One region of the Mesorhizobium sp. M0563 genome, then DNA from elsewhere that is predicted to be linked to it. Evidence: riboswitches for the same ligand, from Rfam matches in the RefSeq annotation. Region 1 holds a riboswitch; the other holds the start of a gene.
What was found. A riboswitch is a leader RNA that binds a small molecule or an ion and turns the genes downstream of it on or off. The one in region 1 is predicted to bind S-adenosylmethionine.

Region 1 (4,429 bases):
TTTTGGGGGGAGGTCGAATGCGCCTTTCTCAACACACTGCAGGCACGCTGGCAGTACGCTGGAGAGGCGCTCGGCCTTGGCTTCGCCCAGGGCAAGAGCATGTTGTGGAACAAGCCGATGCTTGACGCCAATGGCGGCATCCGCGCACTGGCCGCCGAGATCGCCGAGGACGCCGCCGCGACCAAGCTGGTCAACCGGCTCGGACTTCGCGTCAATCTTGTCGCTTCGCCCTTCGAACAGCCGCTCGGCCGGCGCACGCTTGGCGAGATCTGGTCTCGGCAGGCGCGTTGGGCGCGGCTGCGCCGCGTCACCTTCGCGCTGTTCTTCGCCCCCGAGATCCTGATCGGCGCGGCGCCGCCGCTGCTGCTTGCGCTGATCGCGGCGGCTGACGCCGGCGTCAGCCTGCCGGCAACCGCCATCGCCGTGCTGGTCGCGGCCTACCTGCCGGAATGTGCCTTGGCCTGGGTCAAAGGATGGCACCTGTCGCTGCGCACCATCCTGGCGATGATGGTTCGCGACTGCATGCTGCCGGCGATATGGGCGCGCGGCTGGCTGAGCGGCGCCGTCGACTGGCGCGGCAACGTTATGACCATCCAGACCAAGGCCGTCGCGGAGCTGGAAGAGACCCCGTCCGGCGCCTGATCGGCGCCCCCCGCTCACCTCTGTTCGGTCAGCCCTATCCGGCGGCTCTCAGCGCTTGCTCGATATCTTCGAGCAGATCGTCGGTATCTTCCAGGCCGACGGAAAGCCTGAGCGTGCCCGGCCCGATGCCGAGCTCGGCGCGGGCCTCATCGGTCAAGTTCTTGTGTGTGGTCGTCGCCGGATGGGTGATCAGGCTCTTGGCGTCGCCGAGATTGTTGGAAATCAGCACGATGTCGAGCGCGTTCTGGAAAGCAAAGGCCGCCTGCTTGCCGCCCTTCACATCCAGGCAGATCAGCGTTGAGCCGCCCGACATCTGCTTCTTGACCACGGCCGCTTGCGGGTGGTCGGCACGGCCGGGATAGATGACACGGGCGATTTGCGGGCGCTCGGCGAGGAAATCCGCTATGCGGCCGGCACTTTCCGTCTGCTGGCGTACGCGCAGCGGCAGCGTCTCCAGGCCTTTCAGCAGGGTCCAGGCATTGAAGGGCGAGAGGCTGGGGCCGGTGTGGCGGAAATAGTCATGCAGGTTCTCGTCGATCCATTTTTTGTCCGACAAGATAACGCCTCCAAGGCAGCGCCCTTGGCCGTCAATATGCTTGGTGGCCGAATAGACGACGATATGGGCGCCGAGCTGCAAGGGTTTCTGCTGCAAGGGCGTGGCGAAGACATTGTCGACGATCAGCCTGGCGCCGATCGAGTTGGCAAGTGCCGCGACGGCGGCGATGTCGACCACCTCCAGCGTTGGGTTGGTCGGGCTTTCCAGGAAGAACAGTTTGGTGTTCGGCTTGACCGCCTGTTCCCAATTGGCGATGTCAGTGCCATCGACCAGCGTTGCCTCGATGCCGTATTTCGGCGCCAGCGTCTCGACCACCCAGCGGCAGGAGCCGAACAGTGCGCGCGCCGCCACGACATGGTCGCCCGCCTTGGCGCTGCACAGCAGCGCTGCCGTCACCGCCGCCATGCCGGACGCCGTAGCGCGCGCGTCCTCGGCGCCTTCCAGCGCGCACATACGCTTTTCGAACATGTCGACCGTCGGATTGGCATAGCGCGAATAGATGAAGCCCGGCTCCTCCCCCTTGAAGCGGGCTTCCGCCGCTTGCGCCGTCTCGTAGACATAGCCTTGGGTGAGATACATCGCCTCGGAGGTCTCGCCGAAGCCGGAACGCAGCGTCCCGGCGTGCACGAGTGCGGTCTGAGGCTTCCAGTCGCGCTTCTTGGTCATCATTCTATCCAAACACCAAAATTGGTCCAAACAACAAAAAACCGGTCGCGAAAGTCGCAACCGGTCCATATGGCCTTGCGGCCCGACGGTCCTTTAGCGACTTGTTTAACGTGGCTGCAAGCCGACCGGCCAAATCACCACGGGATAACGAGCTTTAGACCCGCGCCGCGCTTGCGTCAATTGCCGGCATGATTAAGAGGGTTGTACCAAGCAGGTGCCAAAGGCGTCCACGGTCGGACCTGCGACAGAACAAGACCTCGCCCGGCGTTCGAACGGAGCCAGACCCTTGCGGCAGACAGGCATTCTTCCCGATCAGGATATTTCCGCGCTGTTCCAGACGGGCGCGCTGAAATCGCCGCGCATGTTAGATGCCGATCAGATCCAGCCGGCCAGCCTTGACCTCAGGCTCGGCGACAAGGCCTGGCGGGTGCGTGCTTCCTTCTTGCCCGGTCCGGACCACAGGGTTGTCGACAAGCTCGACCGGCTGAAGCTGCACGAGATCAACCTCGCCGAAGGTGCCGTGCTGGAAACCGGCTGCGTCTACATCGTGCCGCTGCTCGAAAGCCTGGCGCTGCCCGCTCATATTTCGGCTTCGGCCAACCCGAAAAGCTCGACCGGACGGCTCGATATCTTCACTCGGGTAATGACCGACCGCGGCCACGAGTTCGACAAGATCGCCGCCGGTTATGAAGGCCCGCTCTATCTGGAGGTCAGCCCGCGCACCTTCCCGATCGTTGTACGCACCGGCTCGCGGCTGTCGCAGATCAGGTTCCGCACCGGCAATGCGCTTTTGTCGGAAAGCGAACTGCACGACCTGCATCGCGCCGAGATGCTGGTCGCCACCGAACCACCCAACATCTCAGGCGGTGGCATCGCGCTGTCGATCGACCTCGACGGCGACAAGGATGGGCTGGTCGGCTATCGCGGCAAGCACCACACCGGCCTGGTCGACGTCGACAAGCGCGCCGCGCAGGATGTCGTCGATTTCTGGGAGCCGCTCTACAAGAGCGGTGCCGGCGAGCTGGTGCTCGATCCGGACGAATTCTACATCCTGGTGTCGCGCGAGGCGGTGCATGTGCCGCCGCTCTACGCCGCCGAAATGACGCCCTTCGATCCGTTGGTCGGCGAGTTCCGCGTCCATTATGCCGGTTTCTTCGACCCCGGTTTCGGCCATTCGGCGTCGGGCGGCACCGGCAGCCGGGCGGTGCTCGAGGTGCGCAGCCACGAAGTGCCGTTCATTCTCGATCATGGCCAGATCGTCGGACGGTTGGTCTACGAGCACATGCTGAAACGGCCGCAAGCGCTCTACGGCACCGATCTCGGTTCGAACTATCAGGCGCAAGGCCTAAAACTGTCCAAGCATTTCCGCGCCGCGCGCTGAGCTTCCCCTCACTTTGCGGCCTATGCCGGCTCAAAGCGCCTTCACCGCCACCTTCACCGGCTGCTCGATTTCGAGCGGGTTGCGCAGAGGCAGGCCGAAATCCTTCGCCTCGATCTCGAATACGTCGCCGGGCTCGGTCCTGATGCCGTCGGCGAAGGACAGCGTCGCCGTGCCGAACATGTGCACATGTACGTCGCCCGGCTGGCGGAAGGCCGAGTATTTGAAGTGGTGATGCTCGAGATTGCCAATGGTGTGCGACATGTTCGCTTCACCCGACAGGAACGGCTTTTCCCAAAGCAGCTTGCCGTGGCGCAGGATGCGTGAAGCGCCGCGAATGTCGGACGGCAGGTCGCCGATCAGGATCTCCGGCCCGAACGAGGCGTTGCGCAGTTTCGAATGGGCGAGGAAGAGATAATTCACGCGCTCGGTGACGTGGTCGGAAAACTCGTTCGACAGCGTGAAGCCGACGCGGAACGGGGCGCCGTCGTCGCCGATCACATAGATTCCGGCGATTTCCGGCTCCTCGCCGGCATCCTGGGCGAAGGCGGGCGACATGAGCGCCGCGCCGGGCGCCACTGCCATGGTACCGTTACCCTTGTAGAACCATTCGGGCTGCACGCCGATCTGGCCCTTCGCCGGCTTGCCGCCCTCCAGCCCCATGCGGAACATCTTCATGGAATCGGTCAGCTGTTCCTCGCCGCCATCGCTGAGCTTCTTGTGCATGGAATCGCGGGTCGCGGCGGAGCCGAGATGCGTCAGCCCGGTGCCGGTGAGATGGAGATGCGCCGGATCGGGATGGTTGATCGGCGACAGCAGCCGTCCCTTCTTGTAGGCTGCGTCGAGATCGACGGTTTCGCCGAAGCCCTTGCGCTCGATCAGGGCGACAAGCCCGGTGCCGGTGCGCGCGGCTTCCATCGCCAGCGAATAGACGCTGCGAGCGCCGTTGATGACGCGGGTCTTGCCGCCGTTGCGGGCAACGACGCGGATCGTCTCGGCGTCGTCGAGGATCTGTGAGATCAGCATGGTAACCCTCTCTGAATTGCGGCCTGCCTTCTTGGCAAACCCTGCCCGGCGCGGCTCGGACCCTGTCCACGCCGCGGTTGAAATTCTTCGTCCGGATTGCGCTCGCGGGTCAGGTCCCTCGGGGGACTTCTTCGCGCCGCCCGGCAGCGCCGCGATGTGAC
Region 2 (4,429 bases), on a different contig from region 1:
ACCGATGCCTTGGTCGAGCCGACATCGGTGAGGATGGCGCCCTTCTTCAGCGCCGGTGCGATCTCCTGGGCGACCGTGCCTGAAGAGCCGACCGGCACCGAAACGATGACCAGATCGGCATCGCGAACCGCTTCTTTCGCATCTGTCGTGTAGGTGTCGCCAAGGCCGAGTTGGCTCGCCCGCTCCAGCGTCGCTTCGCTGCGCGTCGAAATGGCGACTTGGCCGGCAAGTCCCTCGCGGCGGATGACGCGGGCCAGCGACGAACCGATCAGGCCGATGCCGACCAGCGCGATCTTTTCGAACATCGGTGAGGTCATGGTGCCCTAGCTTTTCAGGAATGTCGCGAGTGCTGCGACAACGCCGCGATTAGCCTCTTCGGTGCCGATGCTCATGCGCAGCGCGTTGGGAAAACCGTAGCCGGAAACGCGCCGCAATATGTAGCCGCGCGCACTGAGGTAGTCGTCGGCGGCCGCCGCCGAATGCTTTTTGTCCTCGGGAAAGTGGATCAGGATGAAATTGCCGACGCTCGGGGTCACCCGCAGCCCGAGCCCGGTCAATTGCTCGCTCAGCCAGGCCAGCCAGGTCTCGTTATGCGCGACGCTGCGCTCGATATGAGCCCGGTCGCGGATCGCCGCGATGCCTGCCTCGATCGCCGTCGCATTGACGTTGAAGGGCCCGCGCACGCGGTTGATCGCGTCGATGACGTGCATTGGCGCATAGATCCAGCCGATCCGCGCGCCACCGAGGCCCAATTTCGAGAAAGTGCGGGTCATGACCACGTTTTCCGCGCTGCCCACCAACTCGACGCCAGCTTCATAGTCGTTGCGCCGGACATATTCGGCGTAGGCGGCATCCAGCACCAGAAGCACGTTTCGCGGCAGGCCCGCATGCAGGCGGCGCACCTCCTGGAACGGCACGTAAGTGCCGGTCGGGTTGTTCGGATTGGCAAGGAAGATGATCCTGGTACGCGGCGTCACCGCGGCGAGGATCGCATCGATGTCGGCGCGTTCATCAGTCTCCTTGACCGTTACCGGGACGGCACCGGCCGACTGGATGTAGATCTTGTAGACCATGAAGCCGTGTTCGGTGATGATGGCTTCATCGCCGGCCGCGAGGTAGGTCTGCGCAAGCAGGCCCAGGATCTCGTCGGAACCGTTGGAGCAGACGATGTTCGCCGGATTGAGCCCGTGCACGTCGGCGATCGCCTCCCGCAGGCGCCTGGCGCTGCCGTCGGGATAGACCGCGAGCTTGTCGGCGACCGCGCGCGCGGCCTCTATCGCCTTTGGCGAAGGACCGAGCGGGTTCTCGTTCGCCGACAGTTTGTGGACTTTGACGACACCTTCAGGCGCCGCGCTCTTGCCGGGCACATAGGCTTCGATGTCCATGATGCCGGCGCGGGGCGTTGGACGTGTCTGATCCGGTGTCTGGCTCATTCCATGAAATCCGTCGAGGAAGCCTCCATCCGGAAGCCGCAGCGGAAATACAAGCCGTGGCCCGGAATGTCGAGGGGCGGCAATTCGGGATCAATAACTTGCCGTTGACGAAGCCATGCGTCAGTCCTAGAAGAGCAGCGACAGTTCCGTGGTGATTTGGCCGGTCGGCTTGCAGCCACGTTAAACAACTTGCTAAAGGGCCGTTTGCATCTTGTAACCGGCTTTGCGAAGGCATGGCCGGTTTTTTGTTGCCCTGACTGGTTGTTGCCCGGACCGGCGGACAACTGAAGGCCGGGCAAGGAGATGTGATGGTCGCTTTGCGCGCGCGAAAAACCAACAACGAGGCCGACCAGCCGTCGAGCCCGGTGTTGCGTTTCGGCGCCGACAAGCCGCTCAAGCTCGACGCCGGCACGCTGCTGTCGCCGTTCCAGATCGCCTACCAGACCTATGGCACGCTCAACGACGCGCGCTCCAACGCCATCCTCGTCTGCCATGCGCTGACCGGTGACCAGCATGTCGCCAACACCAATCCGGTGACCGGCAAGCCGGGCTGGTGGGAAGTGCTGATCGGCCCCGGCAAGATCATCGATACCGACCGTTTCTTCGTCATCTCGTCCAACGTCATCGGCGGCTGCCTCGGTTCCACCGGCCCCGCCTCGACAAATCCCGCAACCGCCAAGCCTTACGGGCTCGACCTGCCGATCATCACCATCCGCGACATGGTGCGGGCGCAGCTGATGCTGGTCGAGCATTTCGGCATCGAACAGCTGTTCAGCGTGCTGGGCGGCTCGATGGGCGGCATGCAGGTGCTGCAATGGGCCTCCAGCTATCCCGAGCGCGTCTTCTCGGCCCTGCCGATCGCCACCGGCGCCCGCCATTCCTCGCAGAACATCGCTTTCCACGAGGTCGGCAGGCAAGCGGTGATGGCCGACCCCGACTGGCATGGCGGCAAATATTTCGAGCACGGCAAGCGACCGGAAAAGGGGCTGGCGGTGGCGCGCATGGCCGCCCACATCACTTATCTGTCGGAAGCAGCGCTGCACCGCAAGTTCGGCCGCAACCTGCAGGACCGCGAAGCGTTGACCTTCGGCTTCGATGCCGACTTCCAGATCGAGAGCTATCTGCGCCATCAGGGCATGACCTTCGTCGATCGCTTCGATGCCAACTCCTATCTCTACATGACCCGGGCGATGGACTATTTCGATCTCGCCGCCGACCATGGCGGCCGGCTGGCCGATGCCTTCGCCGGCACCAAGACCCGTTTTTGCCTGGTCTCCTTCACCAGCGACTGGCTGTTCCCGACCGAGGAGAGCCGCTCGGTCGTTCACGCGCTGAACGCGGCCGGCGCCTCGGTATCGTTCGTCGAAATCGAGACCGACCGCGGCCACGACGCCTTCCTGCTCGACGAGCCGGAACTGTTCGCCGCCATCAAAGGCTTCATCGCCTCGGCGGCCCGGGCTAGAGGGCTCGGCGCATGACCTCGAAAAGTTGCACGCTTTTCGGATCAGGACCATGTGCCAGGCATCAGCGCATGACCCTGAAAAGTTGCAGACTTTTCGGATCAGGATCATGCGCCAGGCATCAGCGCATGGCCCCGAAAAGTTGCAGACTTTTCGGATCAGGACCATGCGCCAGGCAGGAGCCGAGCCAATGAGCGTCAACCGCGCCCAGCGCGTCGACCTCGAAGTCGTCGCCGATCTCATCCCGCCGCAGTCGCGGGTGCTGGACGTCGGTTCCGGCGACGGCCTGCTGCTCGAATTGCTGCAGGCGACCAAGAAGGTCGACGGCCGCGGGCTGGAACTGTCGCAGCGCGGCGTCAACGAATGCGTGGCGCGCGGCCTGTCGGTCATTCAAGGCGATGCCGACAAGGACCTCCAATTCTATCCCGACAAGGGCTTCGACTTTGTCGTCTTGTCGCAGACCTTGCAGGCGACCCGCAATCCGAAGCTGGTGCTCGACGAACTGCTCCGGATCGGCAACCGCGCCATCGTCTCATTTCCCAATTTCGGCCACTGGCGGGTGCGCTTTTCGCTGCTCTTCAACGGCCGAATGCCGGTGACCAAGGACCTGCCCTATTACTGGTACGACACCCCCAACATCCATTTCTGCACCATTCGCGATTTCGTCAATCTCTGCGACGAGCTGGGCGCGACGGTGGAAAAGGCAACCGCGCTCGACGCCAACGGCCAGCGGATCGGCTTCTCCATGCCGTGGTGGTTCTGGAACTTTTTCGGCCAGCAGGCGGTATTTCTGCTGAAACGATAGGTTAACAGGCAGAAGCAACGAACCTCCGACCTCCGCAAAAAACCATATTTTCAGTTTTCCATTCAATGAAGTTGCCCAGCATTCTTTGTTGCTTTAACAGGTCTCAAATGGGTTGGTTTGGGGGAAGCAATGAAGACGCTAGTATTAGCAACAGCTTTGATATCGGCCACTTTGATTTCTGGGTGTACGACATCGAAGACCGATTTCCAGAATGGACAAGTCGCGTTGAGCGGCAGCCCGGCGCTGAAGCGGCAGGCGATCCAGCGGTGCATGACCAAGTTCAAGATGCGGTTCGGCAAGGTTGAAAGGGCAAACCTCGCCGCGCTCATGAACGTCCCGGACGCCGGATTGGAACACACGTTCTGCACGCGATTGATGAACGGCTTCGCGAACGGGAGGATCAACTACTCGGATTATCTGGCTGCATTGTCGCACGGCGACATGTCCAACGCGATCAAGGTGCTGCAGGGGCGGTGAAGCTGCCGATGCAGACGCGATCCAAATTCAGTGTCGCCGGACAGATGGCGGCGCCATAGAAGCCGATCGTAGCCGATCATTGCCCTATTCAAGTACGTCGGTGGCCTTGTGCGGATGCGCAACGCCGTCGACAAGGACCACATCGGACTGAGAATTCTCGGTGCGCAGCGGCAAGATCTCCTGATAGGCGGCCGAGCGGTACCATCCGCGCGCCTGCTGCATGTCTGGAAATTCGATCATGACGAGGTGCCCCG

Region 2: linked by a shared signal. The riboswitch ahead of metX (homoserine O-acetyltransferase MetX) and the one ahead of NKI50_RS14550 (O-succinylhomoserine sulfhydrylase) in region 1 are both predicted to bind S-adenosylmethionine.

The regions. Positions count from the first base shown of each region.
Region 1 covers NZ_JAMYQV010000009.1:179,149-183,577, reverse strand. Annotated here, with positions in the region: gene NKI50_RS14555 (ceramide glucosyltransferase) at 1-642, shown strand, start outside; gene NKI50_RS14550 (O-succinylhomoserine sulfhydrylase) at 677-1,867, opposite strand; SAM riboswitch at 1,938-2,015, opposite strand; gene NKI50_RS14545 (2'-deoxycytidine 5'-triphosphate deaminase) at 2,151-3,245, shown strand; gene araD1 (AraD1 family protein) at 3,276-4,268, opposite strand.
Region 2 covers NZ_JAMYQV010000014.1:105,122-109,550, forward strand. Annotated here, with positions in the region: gene NKI50_RS18785 (prephenate/arogenate dehydrogenase family protein) at 1-317, opposite strand, end outside; gene hisC (histidinol-phosphate transaminase) at 324-1,433, opposite strand; SAM riboswitch at 1,572-1,649, shown strand; gene metX (homoserine O-acetyltransferase MetX) at 1,742-2,911, shown strand; gene metW (methionine biosynthesis protein MetW) at 3,084-3,698, shown strand; gene NKI50_RS18805 (hypothetical protein) at 3,761-3,970, opposite strand; gene NKI50_RS18810 (hypothetical protein) at 3,969-4,175, shown strand; gene NKI50_RS18815 (DUF1330 domain-containing protein) at 4,260-4,429, opposite strand, start outside.